3 regions of the Kocuria tytonicola genome follow, and region 1 is predicted to be linked to each of the others. Evidence: riboswitches for the same ligand, from Rfam matches in the RefSeq annotation. Region 1 holds a riboswitch; each other region holds the start of a gene.

Region 1 (7,097 bases):
GTGGCGGGAGGGCTGAGCCTGCTGGCGCCCGGGCGAGCCCCGCCGCGGAAACACATCAGCGAACCCTCGCAATCACAAGTAGGGTGATAGTTGCGTCCTCGTGAGACGACGTACCCCTATCGAAGGAGAATTCACCATGCGTAAGACCGCAGCTACCGCCGCTCTGTCCCTGGCCATCCTGTCCGGCCTGTCCGCCCCGGCCATGGCCGCCACGGAGAGCCCCGCTCCCGCCTCCACCCAGCAGGAGGACGAAGGCCACGGCAACGCCGGCCTGTGGGGCCTGCTCGGTCTCGCCGGACTGGGCGGCCTGCTGAAGAAGAACAAGACCGTCCACACGGACCGCACCCACGATGCCCGGCCCGCCGACCGGACCCACACCGCCGGCTCCACGGATCGCGGCCACACCACGGGCACCACCAACGTGGACGGCGCCGACCGCGCCGGTCGCTGATCGACACTGAGTTGCGCAGTTTCTGAGATCCGGAACTGCACCTAGGGGTCCACCCGGTCACGGGCGGGCCCCTAGCCTGTTTCTGGGAGCGCCGTCCCGCGCGGGTCCGCGCGGATCCGCCCCCGCGAACTGCGCTGGAGCGGCCGGGAAAGGTCCGGATGGAAAGGGCGCGGCCATGAGACCCTTCCGGGGCGGCGCGGGGTGCGGCGGGTCAGGACGCGGCCGGCGACGTCACGCCAGCAGGGTTGTCCCGGTAGCGGCGGTTCCGGACGGCCAGCAGTCCACCGGCCAGCACCGCCGCCAGCACCGAGGCGGTCAGGACGGCCACCTTGGCCTGGTCCCCGGCCGCAGCGGCCGGGTCGAAGCTCAGCTCGGAGATCAGCAGGGAGACCGTGAAGCCGATGCCCGCGAGCAGCGCGACCCCCAGCAGGTCGATCCACTGGAACGAGGCGTCGAGCTTGCGCCCCGTGAGCTTCGTGGTGAGCCACGTGGCACCCATGATCCCGAGCGGTTTGCCCACCACGAGGCCCGCAATGGTGCCGAGGGTGACCGGGGCCGCGAGCGCCGTCGTCAGCCCGTCCCAGCCGCCCACCGCCACGCCCGCGGAGAAGAACGCGAAGACCGGCACCGCGAACCCAGCGGACAGGGGCCGGACGCGGTGCTCCAGATGCTCGGCGAGTTCCACCGGCTCCCCGCTCGCCTTGGCCCCCATGACCGGAACCGCGAAGCCCAGCAGGACGCCCGCCACCGTGGCGTGGATCCCGGCCTCGTGCACCAGAGCCCACGTGACCGCGGCCAGCGGCACCAGGATGACCCACGCGGCCCAGGTGCGGCGGGCGAAGAAGCGCGGGAACCGGTGCGTCACGAGACCGAACACGGCCAGCGGGACGAGCGCGAGGAGCAGCGGCAGCACGTGCACGTCGTCGGCGTAGAAGACGGCGATGATCGTGATGGCGAGCAGGTCGTCCACCACGGCGAGCGTGAGCAGGAACAGCCGCAGCGCGCTGGGCAGGTGTGAGCCCACGATCGCGAGCACCGCCACGGCGAACGCGATGTCCGTGGCTGTGGGGATGGCCCAGCCGCCCAGGGTCTCGGGGCCCGCCAGGTTGACCGCCGCGTAGATCAGCGCGGGCACGACGACGCCGCCCACGGCCGCCGCGATCGGCACCGCCGCCTTGCCCAGGTCCCGCAGGTCACCGGCAACGAACTCGCGCTTGAGCTCAAGGCCCACGAGGAAGAAGAAGATGGCGAGCAGACCGTCCGCGGCCCAGGTGCCGAGGCTGAGGTTCAGGTGCCACGGCTCGTAACCCACCTTGAGGTCCCGCAGGGCGAAGTAGTTGTCCGCAAAAGGAGAGTTGGCCCAGAGGATCGCGAGGACGGCGGCGACCACCAGGAGAACACCGGCCACGGTCTCCTCGCGGAGGAAGGCCAGCAGGCGGGAGAGGCGCGAGGGCTTCCGGTTCTCCGGGGCGTTCTCGGGAGAAAGGGTCTGGGCGGCACCTGCAGAGCCGTCGGCGGCGAGCGCATCAACGGCGCCGGACGTGTCCAGGGCAGGAGTGAGCGAGGAATGAGGGGGCAAAGGGGCCTCCGGGAGTCGACGGGCAACATGAGATTTCCGCCGACCAGACTTCCCGGCACACCAGCCATCAAGGGTAGCAGGTGGGGGTTGCGGGCACTCGGGGCGGTCACCCGGCACAGCCACCAGGCCGGGGCGGACCAGGGTCCGGGGCGTGGCCCGGACGGGGCCACGCCCCAGGATTCCCGGCACCTGACATGCGACCCCTGGGTGCGTACGGTGGGCAGATGCTCAAGCGGAAATCGGTGGGTTACCTGATCCAGGGATCGGTCATGCTGGCCCTCTTCGTGATCACCATCATCGGCGCCAGGGAATCGTGGCTCCTCATGACAGCGGAACTCTTGTTCGCGTTCATCTTCTTCCGCAGAGCATGGCAGGAACGTCGAGCGGAGACCGCCGCCGATCAGAACAGGGCCGAGCGCGAAGCACAGGACCCCACCCGCCCGTGAGAGCGGTGCCAGGGGCTCGGGCGATCGCGGCTCTACGACCCCGTTCCAACCATTGGCCCATGGAAAGGTCTGACTCTCGGGCGTGGGCGGGCATGGATGAACTACTCAGCCCGATTCCGGTAACGCCCCCAGAGCCAACCGGAGCGGCCAACCATAAGACTGGCTCCCCACAGGAGCAGGATCACGGGTGGAATCAGCGTCATCATGGGCGGTTGGTCCACGACCGTCATTGCACCGCCGACATTGCGCCAGGTGCACGTGTGGCCCAGCGGCACCCAGCTCCACCCCGGTTCGCCGAACACCGATCCTCCGTCCGCGAGTTCACAAGAGGTCGGCCCAGAATAGACAAGGCGCTCCGCAATCAGTGCCGCCATCCAGAGCAGCGTCGCGGCGAGCCACAATATCCATCCTGTGCGCCGGGCGCGCGTCATGGGAACGTTCCTTGCCATCCGCTCATCCTCACTGCGGGCCTACGAACCGGGACCATTTCCAGGGCGCATTCCTCGATGCAAACATTGTGTCCAGCTCTAGCATCTGCCGCTGAGCGAGGACTGGTCGTGCGACAGCCCCTTCCCCTTCACCGCCCCTGGCTACACTGGCCCCAGTGACACGGGGTGCCGTTGCCCGTTCCCTCGCTCGCGCGCTCGATGCAGCGCACCGCGGGGACCGCCGCGGCTGAGATGACACCCGTCGAACCTGTCCAGTTAGTACTGGCGAAGGGATGTCACGGTGGCTCCGCGCAGGTGGTGCACCGCGTTCTTCGCCGTGAGCCACACAGGAGTGAGCATGCGGATCGACAACACCATCGTCCTGGTCACCGGAGGCGCCCGTGGCCTGGGGGAGCACCTCAGCAGGGCGTTCGCGCGGGAGGGCGCGCGCGTCGTCGTCAACTACCACGCGAGCGAGGACCTCGCCCGGGCGCTGGTACGTGAGCTCGGGGAGGACCGGGCACTGGCGGTCCAGGCGGACGTGCGGGACGCGCAACAGGTGCGGGACATGGTCGCCCGGGCGCGGGAGCACTTCGGGGCGCCCGTCACGGTGGCCGTGAACAACGCGCTGGTGGACTTCAGCTTCAACGGGGACGCCCGCCCCACGCTGGAGGACCTGACCGCGGAGGACCTGACGCGGCAGTTCGAGGGTGCCGTGGTGGGTGCCCTCAACGTGATGCAGGCGGTGGCCCCCGGCATGGCGGAGACGGGCCGCGGGCGCATCATCAACATCGGCACCAACCTCTTCCAGAACCCCGTGGTCCCCTACCACGACTACACCGCCGCGAAGGCCGCCCTGCTCTCCCTCACGCGCACCGCCGCCAAGGACCTGGGCCCGCAGGGCATCACGGTGAACATGCTCTCCGGCGGCCTGCTCCGCACCACGGATGCGAGCGCCGCCACCCCGGACGAGGTCTTCGACGTCATTGCCGCCGGCACTCCCCTGGGCCGCGTGACCACCCCCGAGGAGTTCGCGGACACCGCCCTGTTCTTCGCCTCGGACTGGTCGCGCGGGGTCACCGGGCAGAACCTCGTGGTCGACGGCGGACTGGTGATGGACTGACATGACGGCATCCTCCGAGCACGACGACGACGCCGCGCCGGGTCCCGCTGCCACGGCGGGTTCCGCGGCGCGTCCTGCCGCGGCCGACGACGATCATTCCCCGGGCACGCGCGCTCGGGCCGCGAGCGGTGCGGACACGCAAGACCGCTCCGGCCGCCGACTGCACCTCAACGCCTTCCTCTACGGCACGGGCCACCACCAGGCGGCGTGGCGTGCACCGGACTCCGCGGTGCACCGGCTCACGGACATCGGCTACTACGAGGAGCTGGCCCGGACGGCGGAGCGCGGCCTGTTCGACGCCGTGTTCTTCGCGGACGGCCACAGCGTGGGGGACGTCTCCGGCGGGCCCCACTGGTCCCTGGAACCGCTGACCGCACTGTCCGCGATGGCGCGCGTCACCGACCGCATCGGCCTGGTGTGCACGGTGTCCTCCACCTTCTTCACCCCGTTCCACGCGGCCCGGATGCTGGCCTCCCTGGACCACATCTCGGGCGGGCGCGCGGGGTGGAACGTGGTGACCTCCATGTGGGACGCGGAGGCCCGTAACCACGGTTACGAGGCCATGCCGCCCAAGGACGAGCGGTACGAGCGCGCCCGCGAGTTCGTGGCGGTCGCCCGCGCCCTGTGGGCCAGCTGGGACTCGGACGCAGTCACCGCAAACCGGGACGGCCAGTGGGCGAACCCGGCCAAGCTGCACCCGGTGCACCACCAGGGCAAGCACTTCCTGGTGGACGGCCCCCTCACGGTGCCGCGCTGCCCGCAGGGTGAGCCGGTGCTCTTCCAGGCGGGAGCCTCGGGGCCCGGGAAGGCCCTGGCGGGGGACGTTGCCGAGGGGATCTACGCCGTGGCCTACGACCTCCCGGCAGCCCAGGGGTACTACGCGGACGTGAAGTCCCACGTGGCCGCAGCGGGCCGGGACCCGGACTCCGTGGTGGTCATGCCCGGTCTGGTGACCTACGTGGGCCGCACCCACGAGGAGGCACGGGCCAAGCAGGAGCGCGTGGACCGGCTCCTGCCGGTGGAGCAGTCACTGGCGCAGCTCTCCACGTTCGTGGAGCAGGACTGCTCGGGCTGGGACCTGGACGCGCCCGTCCCCGACCTGGCCCCGCTGGAGGAGTTCACCGGACCGCAGGGCCGCTACGGCACCATCCTGCGCATCGTGGAGGCCGAGAACCCCACGGTCCGCCAGCTGCTCGGACGCCTGGCCGCAGGCGGCGGGCACTGCACCATGGTGGGCACCCCCGAGTCCATCGCGGACCGGATGCAGGAGTGGTTCGAGAACGGCGGCGCGGACGGCTTCAACCTCATGCCGCCCGTGCAGCCGGACGCCCTCACGGACTTCGTGGACCTCGTGGTCCCCGAGCTGCAACGCCGCGGCCTGTTCCGCACCAAGTACACCGCCACCACCCTGCGCGGGCACCTCACGCAGGCCTGACGCCCCACCCCACGACCCTCGGGATCAAGTGCAGAAATTGCCGCTCTGGGGCTGATCGGCGGCATGATCTGCACTTGATCCCAGTGAGAGGGCGCGCGGGTGAGGGTGGCAGGTGACGGGGCAGGGGTAAGGCGAGGGGTGTCGGTGGCACCCAGGGTGGTGACGGGCGTGGGGAAGCCGGCCGTGCGGCGTCGTCGGGCCCCACGAACCCCGGTCTCAAGTGCAGCAACTGCCATTTTCGGGCCGATCGGCGGCACTATCTGTACTTAATACCGCGATGAGAGACGAGGGGCGCGGAACGGTCAGAGCAGGGGGCGCAGGGGAACCAGCAGGACCTCCGCGACCCGCGCCATGGGGTGGCGCTCACGCCACCGCGGGGAGGTGAGCTCCTCGCAGTGCTCGCTGTCCGACAGGAAGACCTTCTCCATCTGCGCCGCGAAGTCCGGGTCCACGATCTCCACGTTGGTCTCGTAGTTGAAGGACAGGGAGAGGCGGTCCAGGTTGGCGGTGCCCACGGTGGACCACTCGCCGTCGATCGTGGCGGTCTTGGCGTGGATCATGCACGCGCCGTAGAGCAGGATGGTCACCCCGCCGCGCAGCAGCTGCCCGTAGAACCCGCGGGAGACCCAGTCCGCCAGGATGTGGTTGGAGTCCTTGGGGACCATGATCCGCACATCCACCCCGCGGGCGGCCGCGTCCAGGAGGGTGTCCAGGATCTGCTGGTCCGGGATGAAGTAGGGGGTGTTGATCCAGATGTGGTGCTGGGCCCGGTCGATCGCGTTCATGTACATCTCGCGGATGGGGTACACGATCTGGATGGGCAGGTTCGCGTTCACCCGCACCTCCGGGTCCCAGCTCTTGGGCGCAATCCACTCGATCGACGTGCCCGGCTCGCGGTCCTCGTTCCACACCGTGGCCACCGCGTTGCGCAGCCCCCACACCGCCGGGCCGACCTCCCGGACGTGCGTGTCCCGCCACTGCCGGGAGTACAGGGAGCCGATGTTGAACCCGCCCACGAAGCCGATCTCGTCGTCCACCACCAGGATCTTGGAGTGGTTCAGCCCCGAGAACCGCAGGGGCCCCTTCCAGAACGGGCGGCGCAGGAACGGCATCCGGAACACGTTGACCTTGCTGTCGAAGCTGTAGAAGGTCCGCGGGACCACCAGGTTGGCGAAGCCGTCGTAGATCACGAACACGTCCACACCGCGCTCGGCCGCACGGTTCATGGCGTCCAGGAACCGCTGGCCGAGCTCGTCGTTCTTCCAGATGAACGTCTCCATGTGGATGGCCCGCTCGGCGCCCTCGATGGCTTCCAGCATGTCCTCGTACACGTCCTGACCGGAGGTGTACACGGTCAGCGCCGAGTCCTGCACCTGTGCGGTGTACGTGCCGGGGCGGGGAGCATCACGCTGCTTGCGCCCGCGCTGCTTCCACCAGTCGATGCCCGCGAGCGACGCCACCACCACGGCCTGCGCCCCCAGCAGGGACCCGGCACCCACACCGGCGGCCTTGAGGAGGATCCGGTGTTCTCTGATCTCGGACAGCACCCGCGTTGCGCTCATGGGCTCACACTACTTGGCCCCCACCACCCCGCGGGGTGCCGCGCCGGGTGGCGGGTGGGAGCACGTGGCGCGC
Region 2 (7,097 bases), 570 kb from region 1:
TGCCGGAGGCGAAGATCCGCTCCGCGGGCAGCCCGGTCTCCTGCTGGGACAGCGTGGTGAGCGGGTCGCACGGGTTGGTGACCACCACGAACACGGCGTTCGGGGAGGCCTCCAGCAACGGCGGCACCAGCTGGGACATGATCTTCGCGTTGGTCCCGGCCAGGTCCAGGCGGGTCTGCCCGGGCTTCTGCTTGGCGCCCGCGGTGATGACCACCACGTCCGAGTTCTCGGTCAGCGCGATGTCCGAGCCGCCACCCACGATGTCCGTGTGCGCGGCGAACTGCGAGCCGTGGGCGAGGTCCAGGGCCTCCGCCTCGGCCTTCGCGGACGCGATGTCGTAGAGGGCGATGTGGCGCACGGACCCCCGAATCAGCGAGGCATAGGCCACGCTCGATCCCACGGCTCCGGCTCCGACGACGGTGAGTTTCGAGTCCTTGATCATGGTGTCAACGCTAGTCCTCGCGAGGCCGTACGGATACGGATGACACCCAGCGGTTCGGAGCTTCGTCCGCCGGCCACACGTTGTTTTCCTCACAGCCACGAGAGGCGCGGACCACACCCGGGTCAGTCGTCGCAGCGGGCCCGGGGCACCGGAGGGCGCCGCCCGGCCGGAAGCCGGCCGGGCGGCGTCGTGGTCCCTGGCCAGAGGTCCCGGATCAGGAGGTGGCGCCGTCCGGTTTCCGCAGCGTGGGCCTGGGGAGGTAGACCTGGCCGCCGGCCGCGAGGAACTCCTGGCTCTTGCGCTGCATGCCCGCGATCGCGGCCTGGTTCTCCGCGCTGCCGTAGGTGTCCCGGATGTCCTGGGAGATGCGCATGGAGCAGAACTTGGGCCCGCACATCGAGCAGAAGTGCGCGGTCTTGGCGGGCTCGGCGGGCAGGGTCTCGTCGTGGTACTCCTGCGCGGTGACCGGGTCCAGGCCCAGGCCGAACTGGTCCCGCCAGCGGAACTCGAAGCGCGCCTTCGAGAGGGCGTCGTCGCGCTCGGTGGCGCCCGGGTGGCCCTTGGCGATGTCCGCGGCGTGCGCGGCGATCTTGTAGGTGATCACGCCGGTCTTGACGTCGTCCCGGTTGGGCAGGCCCAGGTGCTCCTTGGGGGTGACGTAGCAGAGCATCGCGGTGCCGTAGCGGGCGATCTCGGTGGCGCCGATCGCGGAGGTGATGTGGTCGTAGCCAGGGGCGATGTCCGTGGCGAGCGGGCCCAGCGTGTAGAACGGGGCGCCGTCGCACAGCTCCTGCTGGCGTTCCACGTTCTCGCGGATCTTGTGCAGCGGGATGTGGCCGGGGCCCTCCACCATCACCTGGACGTCGTGCTCCCACGCCCGCTTCGTGAGTTCCGCGAGGGTGTCGAGCTCGGCGAACTGCGCGGCGTCGTTGGCGTCAGCGATGGAGCCGGGGCGCAGGCCGTCGCCCAGGGAGAAGGCGACGTCGTAGCGCGCGAAGATCTCGCACAGCTCGTCGAAGTGCGTGTACAGGAAGTTCTCGCGGTGGTGCGCCAGGCACCAGCCGGCCATGATCGACCCGCCGCGCGAGACGATCCCGGTCACGCGCTCGGCGGTGAGCGGCACGTAGCGCAGCAGGACGCCCGCGTGGACCGTCATGTAGTCCACGCCCTGCTCGCATTGCTCGATCACGGTGTCCCGGTAGATCTCCCACGTGAGCGCGTTGGCGTCCCCGTCCACCTTCTCCAGCGCCTGGTAGATGGGCACCGTGCCGATGGGGATGGGCGAGTTGCGCAGGATCCACTCGCGCGTGGTGTGGATGTCGTTGCCCGTGGAGAGGTCCATGAGCGTGTCCGCTCCCCATTTGGCAGCCCACTCCAGCTTGGCCACCTCCTCGCTGATGGAGCTGGTCACCGCCGAGTTGCCGATGTTCGCGTTCACCTTCACCAGGAACTTCCGCCCGATGACCATGGGCTCGGATTCCGGGTGGTTCACGTTCAGGGGGATCACGGCCCGGCCGGCGGCCACCTCCTCCCGCACGAGCTCGACGTCGCACTGTTCTCGCAGCGCCACAAAGCGCATCTCGGGGGTGACGACGCCGCGGCGCGCGTATTGTATCTGGGTCACGCACCTGCCGGGCCGGGCCCGCCGGGGTTCCGGCTTGCTTCCCCGCCATTGCTGCTGCGGGGCGCCACGACGGACGGCGCCGCGGCCATCGTCCTCCAGTTTCCGACCGCGGGCCTCGTAGACCTCGGTGTCCCCGCGGGCCTCGATCCACTCGGCACGCCAGGGCTCCAGGCCCTCCTCCGGTACGCTGCCCGGGCCCATGGTGCGGTACACGCGCAGGGGCTCGTTGGGGGTGCCGTCCGGGGAGTCCAGCTGGTGGATCTCGGTGACGGGGACCTGGATGCAGTGCTCCGTGTCCTCCAGCCAGGCGAGGCGGTGGGAGTTGTGCTGCTCGGACTGGGTTGTGGCACTCGAAGTAGTGCCTTCTCCGTCCGTCGGAGTGGTGCCCGTAGGCGCGGTGGTGCTGTGAGTGGTGGTGCTGGTTGGTGTGGGGGCATGGGAAGACATGGCCGTTCCTCACTTCCTACGCCGGTATGACCCGGTTCAGGTTCGACGGTCTCGAGCAGCACTGGCCCGATCTCAGCCCCCGTGTCTGGGGCTCCCGTGTGGACGGTCACATGTCTAGCACACATTGCTCTTCAGGCGACTCCTGAACGGTTCCTGCGCCGCGTCCCCGAAGGTCTTGCGGGCAAGCCACCCATGGTTACAATCAAAAGCATGCGCCGTGCGTGAGTAGTTTCCTGCCCTGTCAATTGGACCAGAACGGATTACTCATGCCCTCGGATATTTTGCGCCTCTCTCTTCCCACAGTCACTCGCTCAACCCACCGATCGTCCCCGGTCTCCATCCGCTCCTTGGACGCGGCTTCTCGAACCTCCCTGGCGAAGCTCTACTTCGAGGGATACCCATTAGGGGTCGCCGCCGAGGACATGGCCTCGGCCCGTGAAGAAATTGAGGCGACTTTCCGGGGAGACTACGGCGCTTTAAGACCGGATGCTTGCGCCACGGCGTGGGTCAACAATCGGCCCGTTGGCGCGGTCATGGTGGTGGAACATTCCATCTGGGACGAGTGGTTGGATGGTCCGTTCATCATCGACCTGTTCGTTCATCCACGCTATCGGGGCTTGGGCGCGGGACGGGCCCTCGTACTGCATGCCATCGAAACATGCTCGGTCGCTGGCAATGCTGCGATCAGTCTGCGCTTCGGAGACGGCACGTCGCCCGCAGCGATGGGCCTCTACGAAAGCTTAGGGTTTACCGCCTACCCATCCGCATGACCGCAGCTACCTGGCTTCAAGAGGGGTGAGGGTCTTGGTATAAGCAGGGGCCTCATTCCGTGAGCGTGGCCACCCGCCTGGTTGTTTCCGAGCGGTCCATCCCGGTGACCTTGCCGAGGTGGCGCCGTGCTGAGTCACTGGAACCATGCCTGACAACGGCCCTGCACGGATGGTGATCCGCGAACACACCCCGTCCAAGGTTGCGGGGCACGTGGATGAACTCGTGAACCTGCAACGCGTGGCCTATCGCGTGGAGGCCGCCCTGATCGGCGACGACCGCATCCCGCAGCTCAGCGAGACAGCGGCGGAATTGACGGCGGCAAAACTCACGTGGCATGTGGTGGTGGAGGGAGGCGACGTGATCGCCGCTGTGGCCACGGGACGGTACAACGTTCCCGCGGCACCTCTACGAGCGCCTGGGGCTCCACCACCTCGAAGACCGCGAGGTCCTGAAGCGACTGTCGGTCAGTGTCTACAAAGAGTGACGGCCCACGTCATCCGAGAGCGAAAGGGGCCAGCCTCAGTTCTGCCGTCGGCCGAGGCCGTCGCGCTGGGCCAGTGGCGCTTGGGACAGTCCACCCGTCCCTAGCCGCTCACGAAGCCTGTAGGCGTGGGCGTCTGACAGCATCCGTTCCTTGTATCCTTCGACGCGCTCGCGATCCACTGAATGCTCCGCCACGAAGTCTTTGAGGGCTTTTGCCATGGGGGTCAACGTTCCTTTCAGCCTGCCCAGATGCATCTCGATCAGGTCGTCCACCCGCGGAGACGCTGACGCCCATTATTCTTCCAAGCAGCGCCCCCGGCACGTCCGCACGGATCTCTGGGTGACTCCCTGATTTACGTGGGGCCGAGTGGTTTCACCATGATCAGACAGGGAGTTCCCTCACCCCACAGGGCGGTTTCCTCCATGGGGAGAAACCCACACCTCTCATAGAATTTTCTCGTGCGCGCGTATCCAGGGTCCGGATGTGAGGGGCCAAGAGTCTTGACCTCCAGGAGCTTCACCCCGCGTGCTCTGGAATCGCCTTCGACAGCGGCCAGCATTGCGGAGCCCACTCCTTGACCGTGGACGCCCCGGTCCACCACAGTGAGATGGATTTCAGCGACGTGAGGAAAGTGACGGTTCACAAGCGTCACACCGACGACCTTGTTCAAACTGTCACGGACGGTCCACGTTTCCATGATACAGGCCGCATTAATGTACTCAGCATTGGATTCGGGCCGGCCAAACCACTCCGGAACTGTGCCCAGCAGCCGGGCCACGTCCTCGGTAACCTGGCCATCCCGTTCTGCGCGCCATTCACTTCTCGCCACGTTGACCTCCTGTCGACCATGGCGAATCAGTCACGGGACAGTCCCTCGCACCGGGTCGCGACGAACACCATGAGCGGCTGATCCGCACCGCCGGTGAATGGTGCCCTATTCCAGTCCCGGTACGTGGCCGTGACATCCAGGCCCGCCATCGCGAGGTCCTCGACAATCCGTTCATGGCTTCGGAACTGCAATCGTTGGACCTCGTTCGTCCCGCAACCGTCGTCGAACTCGTAGGTACTGTGCATGACCACCACGCCGTCCTCGCCGGGCGGATCGGTCCTCAACGACTCCCGCAGGATGCCGGCGGGCGTCTCCCGCCAGGACGCTTCCTGCTGCCACTTCTCCCACGCGCGAGCCTCGGGGTTGCGGCTTTCGAAGGCGAGAAGGCCTCCGGGACGGAGACCCCTGGCAATGTCGGACAGCGCGGTGTGCCACTGCGCTCCGAGAATGTGCATCGCCACGTTGCCGCTCATCACCACCATGTCGGCGTTGTTCGAGGTGATCTGCTCAGAGGTGCCCTGAATCCACCGCACCCGGTCACCGCCCTGCCGGGTACGCGCCTGCTCGAGCATGGCGGAGGATGGATCAATCCCCGTGACTTCCCGGCCGGGACCGCAAAGCGTCACCGTGAGCAGGCCGGTGCCGCAGCCCAGGTCCGTGATCCGGGTAGCACCGCTGTGCGTAGCCATATCCCGGAAGAAGTCGTGATCGGGCCCGTCGGGGTTGTCAAAGTCGTAGACCGCCACGAGACGGGGATCGTCATAGCTCATGACTCGAGAAGTTCAGCCAGCTGAACCGCGAGGGAGGCTAAGCGTGAGTCAACGACCGACCACACAATCGCATGGTCCACTACGGCATACTCGTGCGCGATGACATTGCGCATGCCGATGATTCGGCCAAGATCAGGCACTTCCGCAGCGGTCTCCGGATCCGTCCGCCGCAGTCGCTTCAACGCTTCCCCCAGAATCTCCAGCTGGCGTTCCACGGCCGACTGCACCAGCAGGTTGGCATGGAAATCATTCCCGTCGATACCGTCCACGAAGGAGAGAATCGCCAGACAAGCTTCGCGAGCATCCCAGAGGTGTGCCTTAGAGGTGGGCAACATAGACAGTCTCCGTGTGCGCCAGTGCCGACTCCCTGAAGTACGGGTTTCGGATGGCGCGCTTGACGACCAGGTCGACGTCGCGTTCAACAATCTGGCAGAGCTCATCCCGGAGAGCGCAGAAGTCCTCGAACGGATCTGCACGATCCGGGAGGAAGACGACCAGGAAATCGACATCACTGTCGGTAGCAAAATCACCTGAAACAGCTGATCCGAACAGCTCAAGCTCTGCGACACCATGACGCTCTGCGGCACGGCTGATCGCGTCCAGGTCGAGGCTCACGGTCTGACTCATGCGCCCAGTGTCCCATGGCATGGCGGACAGCGGTACAGGACGTCGTGCGCCTTGTTGAAGGAAGCTAGACCGTTGGTAGCTCGAAAGTCACACCACGGCGAGCGGCGTAATCGCCGCAATGCGCTCCCCCGCCCGGTCTTCCGCGCAGTCCAACTCGTAGAGGCTCTGCAGGTTGAGCCAGAACTCCGCCGAGGTCCCGAAATAGCGTGCCAATCGGGGGGCCGTGTCCGCGGTGATCCCCCGCTTGCCGTGTACGATCCCATTGATCCACCGAGGAGGCACCCCGATGGAGACGGCGAGCTTGTTCGGCGTGATACCTAATCCTTCAATGAAGTCCTCCATCAGAACTTCTCCCGGGTGGATCGGCTCGATCAGGTCCGCCTCGGCGGTAGTCGACGAGTTCGACATTGTCCGCACCTTCATTGACCCGCCCCATTCCGGGCACCACCTGTCCCATGGGCTGACCTCAATCTCTACCACGCGCTCAGCCTATTCGGCTCTGGCCGATCCCTACCTCAGGGGCCAAACAGGGCGAGAGGCACCACGGCGATGCCGTCCCTTCGCCGGTAGGCAGTTGGACCCGTCGTGATGATCAGACCATCCACGAAACGTGATCCCAGCTGGTCGCGCAGCCAGCGCAGGTGCTTGCCGTCGGAGTCGCTGACAGCCGCCGCCAGTTTCACCTCCACACCGACAACGCCACCGTCGGGCCCCACGACCACGAGGTCCACCTCGTGGTCGCCGTTGCGCGTCCGCAGGTGTGCGATGTCGGCCTCCGCCGCCTGCGCGGCGACACGGACGCACAATGTCACCAACGATTCGAAGAGCATCCCCAGCATGGAACCCGCCTGGGGACGAAGTGGCTCCCCTTTGCCGCCCAGCAGTGCATCAGCGCCCAGGCCGAGGAGGCGAGCTGCAAGAGCAGGATCGGCCAGGTGGTGCTTCGGAGCCTGCCCGAGGCGAGTCATCGGACTGCCGGTCGGGGTCCAGGCCGGCACAGGGTCGAGAAGCCACAACGAGGCGAGCACCTGGCGGTAGGACTCGGCGGTCGCCCGTGCCGGCTTGTCGCTGTGACCAGGGGTCGCCGCATCAAGAATCTGGGA
Region 3 (7,097 bases), 1.0 Mb from region 1:
CACATGGAACCTGAACAGGACAACGCAGCCCAGTCCCCGCTGGAGACGGACGCCTCCGCTTCCTCTCCCGACGCCACCACGCCGCCTCCCGCTGCGGAGGAAGCGCCCGCAGCGGCCCCCGACGCCGCCCAGGACGCCACTGCCGACGCCGCGCCGAGTGCTGGAGAGGCCGACAACGGCGAGGACTCCGAGGTCACCGAGATCGACGGCACGCGCGCGGCCATCGAGATCGCCGCCGCGGTGGAGGCCCACGAGGCCCTGGCGGCACCGAGCACCGACGACGAGTCCGGCGCCGAGAAGTCCGACGCCGAGAGCTCGACGGCCGAGGAGTCCGACGCCTCCCTGCCCGTCACCCCCGGGACCGACGACGGCGCCGGCACCGACGAGACCGACACCAACGGCACCGCGGCAGCGGCCCAGGCCGCAGGTGGCGAGATCAGCGACCCGGGAGCCGCCGGCACGGCGGGCTCGGACTCCGGGGCCGCAACCACCACCGAGGACGTCGAGAACTCGTCCGAGACGCCGGCCGAGGAGCCCCCCGCGCAGGAGGGCTTCGGCGCCTTCGGACCGGGCGCGTCGCTGATGTTCCACGCCCCGGACCCCGAGGAGATCCGCCGCGCCGCCGAGGCCCAGGCCGCCCGGCTGCGCGAGGCCGAGCGCACGTCGCACCGGGAGGACGACGACGAGGACGAGAACGGTTCGGCGTCCAGCAAGCGGCGCCGCCGGCGTCGTCGCGGGGACGAGGACATGGAGCTCGTGGACGACTCCGACGGCTCCGTGACCCGCGTGCGCGCACCGCGTGGCGCCTCCGAGGGCACCGGCAGCGACGAGGTGACCGGCGTCAAGGGCTCCACGCGGCTCGAGGCCAAGCGCCAGCGCCGTCGTGAGTCCCGTCAGTTCGGACGCCGCCGCCACGTGATCACCGAGGCCGAGTTCCTGGCCCGCCGGGAGTCCGTGGAGCGCACCATGCTGGTCCGCCAGAAGGAGGACCGCATCCAGATCGGTGTGCTGGAGGACGGGATCCTCGCGGAGCACTTCGTCTCCCACACCCAGCAGGACTCGCTGATCGGCAATGTCTACGTGGGCAAGGTGCAGAACGTGCTGCCCTCCATGGAGGCGGCGTTCGTGGACATCGGGCGCGGGCGCAACGCCGTGCTCTACGCCGGTGAGGTGGACTGGGACGCAGCGGAGCTCGGCAACAAGCCCCGCAAGATCGAGAACGCCCTGAAGTCCGGGGACACCGTGCTCGTGCAGGTCACCAAGGACCCCGTGGGCCACAAGGGCGCGCGCCTCACGAGCCAGGTCTCCCTGCCCGGGCGCTACCTCGTGTACGTGCCCGGCGGGTCCATGACCGGCATCTCCCGCAAGCTCCCGGACGTGGAGCGCCAGCGGCTCAAGAAGATCCTCAAGGACCGGCTGCCCGAGGGCGCGGGCGTGATCGTGCGCACCGCCGCGGAGGGCGCGTCCGAGACCGAGCTGACCAACGACATCAACCGGCTGCGCTCGCAGTGGGAGCAGATCCAGGACAAGGCGCGCTCCACCAGGACGCTGGCCCCGGAGATGCTGTACGCGGAGCCGGACCTCACCATCAAGACGGTGCGGGACGTGTTCAACGAGGACTTCACCGCCATGGTGGTCCAGGGCGAGCAGGCCTGGGACAACATCGAGGCCTACGTGACCTACGTGGCCCCGGACCTGCTGGACCGGCTGCAGCGCTGGACCGAGGACGAGGACCTCTTCGTGCACATGCGCGTGGAGGAGCAGATCCAGAAGGCCCTGGAGCGCAAGGTGTTCCTGCCCTCCGGCGGCTCGCTCGTGATCGACCGCACCGAGGCCATGACCGTGGTGGACGTCAACACGGGCAAGTTCACGGGCTCGGGCGGCAACCTCGAGGAGACCGTCACCAAGAACAACCTGGAGGCCGCCGAGGAGATCGTGCGCCAGCTGCGGCTGCGGGACATCGGCGGGATCATCGTGGTGGACTTCATCGACATGGTCCTGGAGTCCAACCGGGACCTCGTGCTGCGCCGGCTCGTGGAGTGCCTGGGTCGGGACCGCACCAAGCACCAGGTGGCGGAGGTGACGTCCCTGGGCCTCGTGCAGATGACGCGCAAGCGCATGGGCACCGGGCTGCTGGAGGTCTTCTCCGAGCCGTGCGAGGAGTGCGCGGGCCGCGGTGTGCTGGTCCACGACCACCCGCTCAAGGGCCGCAACGCCCCCGCCCCCACGGACCACCGGGGCGGGCGCAACGACCGCAAGCGCTCGCGCCAGAAGCAGGGCACCCCCGCGCAGGAGAAGCCCCGTTCCGGCAACCGGTCCCAGGACTCGGGCGAGCAGAACGCCCGGGACGAGGCCACCCGCACCGCGTTCGCCAACATCGCGGCAGCCTCCTCCCACGAGGACGACGACGCCGCGCAGGACGGTTCCGGGGACGGCGCCCGCAGCGGCGGCGGGGACTCCGCACACCAGGACGGCTCGGAGCAGCACTCCGGCGGCCGTCAGGGGGGCGAGCACGCCGGTGACGGCGAGTCCGAGGGCGGCCGCCGCCGCAAGAAGCGCCGCGGCAAGCGCAGCCGCGGTCGCGCGCAGAACGGCGAGGACAACGGCTCGCAGGACGGCAGCGGCTCCGACACCGACACCGGTTCGGGGCAGGATGCGGGGGAGGGCGACTCCTCCAGCCTCACCATCCACGGCGAGGTCATCGAACTGCCGCAGGGCCAGCGCCCGCAGAAGGACCGCTCGCGGGACTCCGGGTCCGGGCGCCACGGCGGCACGAAGACCCGTGAGCAGCGGGAGACCGCCGAGGAGGCCATGACCCTGGACTCCCTCACCGCCGCGTTCTCCGGCGAGGACGCCTCGCAGGACACCGACGGCCACACCTCCGGGGGCCGCGGCGCCACGGACACGGGGTCCGGCACCGAGGGCACCCGGAACCGGGGCTCCGAGGGCACGGACGAGCGCTCCGGACGCCAGCGCGGCCGCGGACGTGGCCGGTCCCGCTCCCAGGGCGGGGCGGCATCGTCCTCCGGCGGCGCAGACGAGGGCACCTCCTCCGGGCACAACGCGGCGGCGCCGCGCACCACCGGGGTGGTGGGCGCCGCCGGAGCGGTCACCTCCGGGTCCGACGCCGGCTCGGGCGATGCCGCGGCCAGCAGTGCCGGCCGGAACGGGGCCGGTCGGGGCGCGGCCGGGAACGGCAGCGCGACCGCCTCGCAGCCGGCCGCCGAGCAGCAGACCCCGGCCAGGCGGCGTCGTGGTTCGCGGCGTGCCGTGGCCCCCGCCGCGGCACCGGGCACCGCGAGCGTGCAGAAGCACGAGTACACCCCGTCCGAGAGGACCGCGGCCCGCTTCACCGCGGCAGCGTCCGCCAATCCCGTGGCGGCGTCGGACGGTCGGCCCACGGTGGTGGGTGTGGGCGTCAAGGCCCAGGACATCACCATGACGCCCCAGGGCGAGTGATGGCCGCGGTGCGCGCCCGGGCCGTCCGGGTGCGCACCGCGAACACCACCATGCACCACCTCGCAGGAGCGCTCGGACCCGTCCGGGCGCTCCTGTGGCATGATCGGGACCACGCACACGGGGTGCCGCCGAGCGGCTGAGAACACACCCGTCGAACCTGATCTAGCTCGCACTAGCGAAGGGAATGTCGTGACCACCACGCCTTCTGCCCCCGCCCCCCGCGTCCTCTCGATCGCCGGGACCGATCCCACGGGCGGTGCCGGGCACGCCGCGGACCTCAAGTCCATTGCCGCGATGGGCGGCTACGGACTCAGCGTGGTCACCGCGGTGGTCGCCCAGAACACCCAGGGTGTGGTGGCCGTGCACACCCCGCCGGTGGAGGTCCTGCAGGCCCAGCTGGACGCCGTGGCCCAGGACGTGGAGCTGGACGCCGTGAAGGTGGGCATGCTCGGCTCCGTGCCGGTCATCGAGACCGTGGGCCGGTGGCTCGCGGAGCACCGGGCGCCCGTGGTCGTGGTCGACCCCGTCATGGTGGCCACCGCGGGCGGCCGGCTGCTGGAGCCCGAGGCCGAGCACGCCCTGCGGAGGATCCTGCACCACGCGGACCTCATCACCCCCAACCTGCCCGAGCTCGCGGTGCTGGCCGAACGGCCCGTGGCGCGCACGTGGGACGAGGCGCTCGCGCAGGGGCGCGCCGTCGCGGACACCTTCGGCACGCGGGTGCTCGTCAAGGGCGGGCACCTCGCGGGGGAGAGCACCCCGGACGCCCTCGTGGTCCCCGGGCGGCAGGAGCCCGCCGCTCAGTACGGGGGAGCGCGGGTGGCCACCCGCAACACCCACGGCACCGGCTGCTCGCTGTCCTCGGCGCTCGCCACCGTGGTGGCCCGCACGGGGGACTGGGCGGGCGGCATCGGCACGGCCCGCACGTGGCTGCGCGGTGCGCTGCGCGCGGCGGACTCCCTGCACGTGGGCCACGGCAACGGCCCGGTGCACCACATGCACCACGTGCAGGACCTCGTGGCGGACCCCGCCTTCGTCTCGGCGGCCGGCGCGGCGGACGACGACGCCGCGCCCGGGCGCTCCGGGGTGGGTCCCCGTGCGCACGGCGTCCCCGCAGCCGGCGCGGGGCAGCCCGCAGACGCGCGGGAGGCGGACGCGCGGGGCACGGCGGAGCGGTTCACGGACGAGCTCTGGGAGGACTGCGCGCCGATCCGGGAGGAGATCGCGGCACTGCCGTTCGTCACGGCGCTGGGGGACGGCACCCTGGAGCGGGCGGCGTTCGAGTGGTACCTGGACCAGGACATGCAGTACCTGGAGGCCTACTCCCGGGCACTGGCGCTGCTCGCGGCCGCGGCGCCGGGGGAGGAGATCCGGGAGTTCTTCGCGGCCGCGGCCGCCGCGGTGGTCACGGGCGAGTCCGCCCTGCACCGGGCCCGCCTCGGGGGCCGCTCCCCGGAACCGCCCTCGGCCACCACGAGCGCCTACGCCGACTTCCTGCTGGCGCGCACGGGCCAGGACGGCTTCGCGGTGGGAGCCGCCGCCGTGCTGCCGTGCTACTGGCTCTACGCCCACGTGGGCACGGAGCTCACCCGGCGCGCCCACGACGTCGGATGGGAGGGCCACCCGTTCGCGGACTGGCTGGCCACCTACAGCGACCCGGACTTCCAGAGTGCCACGGACGTCGCACGCCGCGCGGTGGACCGTGCGGCGGCCACCGCGGACCCCGCCACGCGCGAGGCCATGCGCCGTGCATTCCGGCGGGCGTGCCGCCTGGAGCTCGCGTTCTTCGCCCAGACCGCGGACGACGCCGCCGGGCGGCCATGATTGGCGCGGCTTCGGGTCATCGGGTAGTCTGGGCTGTCGGTGCCAGCCACCGGTGTGCGTCATCAGCAATGACACGCGCCCGGAAGCGGCACGCTCGGGTGAACTTCCTGTTTTGATGCGATAGCCACGCAACCGTGCGGTCGGTCGTGAACCACCGCGGCGTGATGTCTCGACATTCGCAGTGCTCCAGGAGCCCACCCGGCCATTACACGCAGTCCATAGATGTCGAGAGAAGTGAGTTCCCAAGTGGTGTACGCGATTGTCCGCGCAGGCGGCCGCCAGGAGAAGGTTTCCGTAGGAGACCTCGTGACCCTTGACCGCGTCGCCGGCGAGGCAGGCAGCACCTTCGAGCTCCCTGCACTGCTGCTGGTCGATGGGGACAAGGTCACCTCCGACTCCAAGACCCTGGCCAACGTCAAGGTCACTGCCGAGATCGTGGAGGACCTGCGCGGTCCCAAGATCTCGATCATGAAGTACAAGAACAAGACCGGCTACAAGAAGCGTCAGGGTTTCCGCGCCGAGCTGACCACGGTCAAGATCACCGGCATCGACGCCTGACCGCCGGTCCCCCGTACATTTTCCAACGAAGGTAGGCACACACCATGGCACATAAGAAGGGTGCGAGTTCCACTCGCAACGGCCGTGACTCCAACGCCCAGTACCTGGGTGTCAAGCGCTTCGGCGGCCAGTCCGTCAACGCCGGCGAGATCATCGTCCGCCAGCGCGGCACGCACTTCCACCCGGGCCTGAACATGGGCCGCGGCAAGGACGACACCCTGTTCGCCCTGGCCGCCGGTGTCGTCGAGTTCGGCACCCGCCGTGGCCGCCGCGTGGTCAACATCCAGACCGCCGAGTAGTCATTGCTTCGGACCTCAGGGTCCACCCGCCGCCACCTGAGCGTGGCGGCGACCACTGGAGGGTGGGCGCGTCTCGCGCTCACCCTCTAGTCTTTTGAGCAGAACCCCGGTCCGCCCGCCCACGGGGGACCCAGACGTCGAGGAGCCACGTGGCCAGTTTTGTTGATCGAGTCATCGTGCACGCCACGGGCGGCAACGGCGGCCACGGCTGCGTCTCCGTCAAGCGCGAGAAGTTCAAGCCGCTGGGCGGTCCGGACGGCGGCAACGGCGGGGACGGCGGTTCCGTGGTCCTCCGGGTGGACGGACAGTCCACCACGTTGCTGGGCTTCCACCACGCACCCCACCAGAAGGCGCCCAACGGCGAGCCCGGCAAGGGCGACATGCGCCACGGCTTCAAGGGCCAGGACCTCGTGCTCTCCGTCCCGGACGGCACCGTGGTCAAGGACCGCGAGGGCAACGTGCTCGCGGACCTGCTGGGGGAGGGTGCGGAGTACGTGCTCGCCGCCGGTGGCCAGGGCGGTCGCGGCAACGCCGCACTGGCCTCGCCCAAGCGCAAGGCCCCGGGCTTCGCGCTGCTGGGGATCCCGGGCGAGGAGCAGGAGGTGGAGCTCGAGCTGAAGTCCATTGCGGACGTCGCGCTCGTGGGCTTCCCCTCCGCGGGCAAGTCCAGCCTGATCGCCGCGATGAGTGCCGCACGCCCCAAGATTGCCGACTACCCGTTCACCACGCTCGTGCCCAACCTGGGCGTGGTGCAGGCGGGTGACACGCGGTTCACGGTCGCGGACGTGCCCGGTCTGATCCCCGGTGCGTCCGAGGGCAAGGGCCTGGGGCTGGAGTTCCTGCGCCACGTGGAGCGCTGCGCCGCGCTGGTGCACGTGATCGACTGCGCCACTCTCGAACCGGGCCGGGACCCCCTCACGGACCTGGACGCCCTGGAGGCGGAGCTCGCGCACTACG

What was found. A riboswitch is a leader RNA that binds a small molecule or an ion and turns the genes downstream of it on or off. The one in region 1 is predicted to bind thiamine pyrophosphate.
Positions count from the first base shown of each region.
Region 2: it holds a riboswitch for thiamine pyrophosphate, as region 1 does, so the genes downstream of both, thiC (phosphomethylpyrimidine synthase ThiC) here and EAE32_RS02145 (3-oxoacyl-ACP reductase) in region 1, are expected to answer to the same signal.
Region 3: it holds a riboswitch for thiamine pyrophosphate, as region 1 does, so the genes downstream of both, EAE32_RS06845 (bifunctional hydroxymethylpyrimidine kinase/phosphomethylpyrimidine kinase) here and EAE32_RS02145 (3-oxoacyl-ACP reductase) in region 1, are expected to answer to the same signal.

Region 1 covers NZ_RDEX01000001.1:480,494-487,590, reverse strand. The annotation lists gene nadE (ammonia-dependent NAD(+) synthetase) at 1-16, shown strand, start outside; gene EAE32_RS11855 (hypothetical protein) at 137-451, shown strand; gene nhaA (Na+/H+ antiporter NhaA) at 663-1,886, opposite strand; gene EAE32_RS02155 (hypothetical protein) at 2,255-2,476, shown strand; TPP riboswitch at 3,077-3,215, shown strand; gene EAE32_RS02145 (3-oxoacyl-ACP reductase) at 3,263-4,027, shown strand; gene EAE32_RS02140 (LLM class flavin-dependent oxidoreductase) at 4,029-5,462, shown strand; gene EAE32_RS02135 (phospholipase D-like domain-containing protein) at 5,765-7,024, opposite strand.
Region 2 covers NZ_RDEX01000001.1:1,045,555-1,052,651, reverse strand. The annotation lists gene EAE32_RS04785 (L-lactate dehydrogenase) at 1-442, opposite strand, end outside; gene thiC (phosphomethylpyrimidine synthase ThiC) at 657-2,513, opposite strand; TPP riboswitch at 2,510-2,621, opposite strand; gene EAE32_RS04775 (GNAT family N-acetyltransferase) at 2,735-3,283, shown strand; gene EAE32_RS11685 (hypothetical protein) at 3,804-4,040, opposite strand; gene EAE32_RS04770 (GNAT family N-acetyltransferase) at 4,121-4,597, opposite strand; gene EAE32_RS04765 (class I SAM-dependent methyltransferase) at 4,624-5,367, opposite strand; gene EAE32_RS04760 (HepT-like ribonuclease domain-containing protein) at 5,364-5,702, opposite strand; gene EAE32_RS04755 (nucleotidyltransferase family protein) at 5,686-5,994, opposite strand; gene EAE32_RS04750 (HigA family addiction module antitoxin) at 6,082-6,402, opposite strand; gene EAE32_RS04745 (ATP-binding protein) at 6,510-7,097, opposite strand, start outside.
Region 3 covers NZ_RDEX01000001.1:1,500,391-1,507,487, forward strand. The annotation lists gene EAE32_RS06840 (Rne/Rng family ribonuclease) at 4-3,459, shown strand; TPP riboswitch at 3,568-3,661, shown strand; gene EAE32_RS06845 (bifunctional hydroxymethylpyrimidine kinase/phosphomethylpyrimidine kinase) at 3,649-5,283, shown strand; gene rplU (50S ribosomal protein L21) at 5,530-5,841, shown strand; gene rpmA (50S ribosomal protein L27) at 5,886-6,140, shown strand; gene obgE (GTPase ObgE) at 6,290-7,097, shown strand, end outside.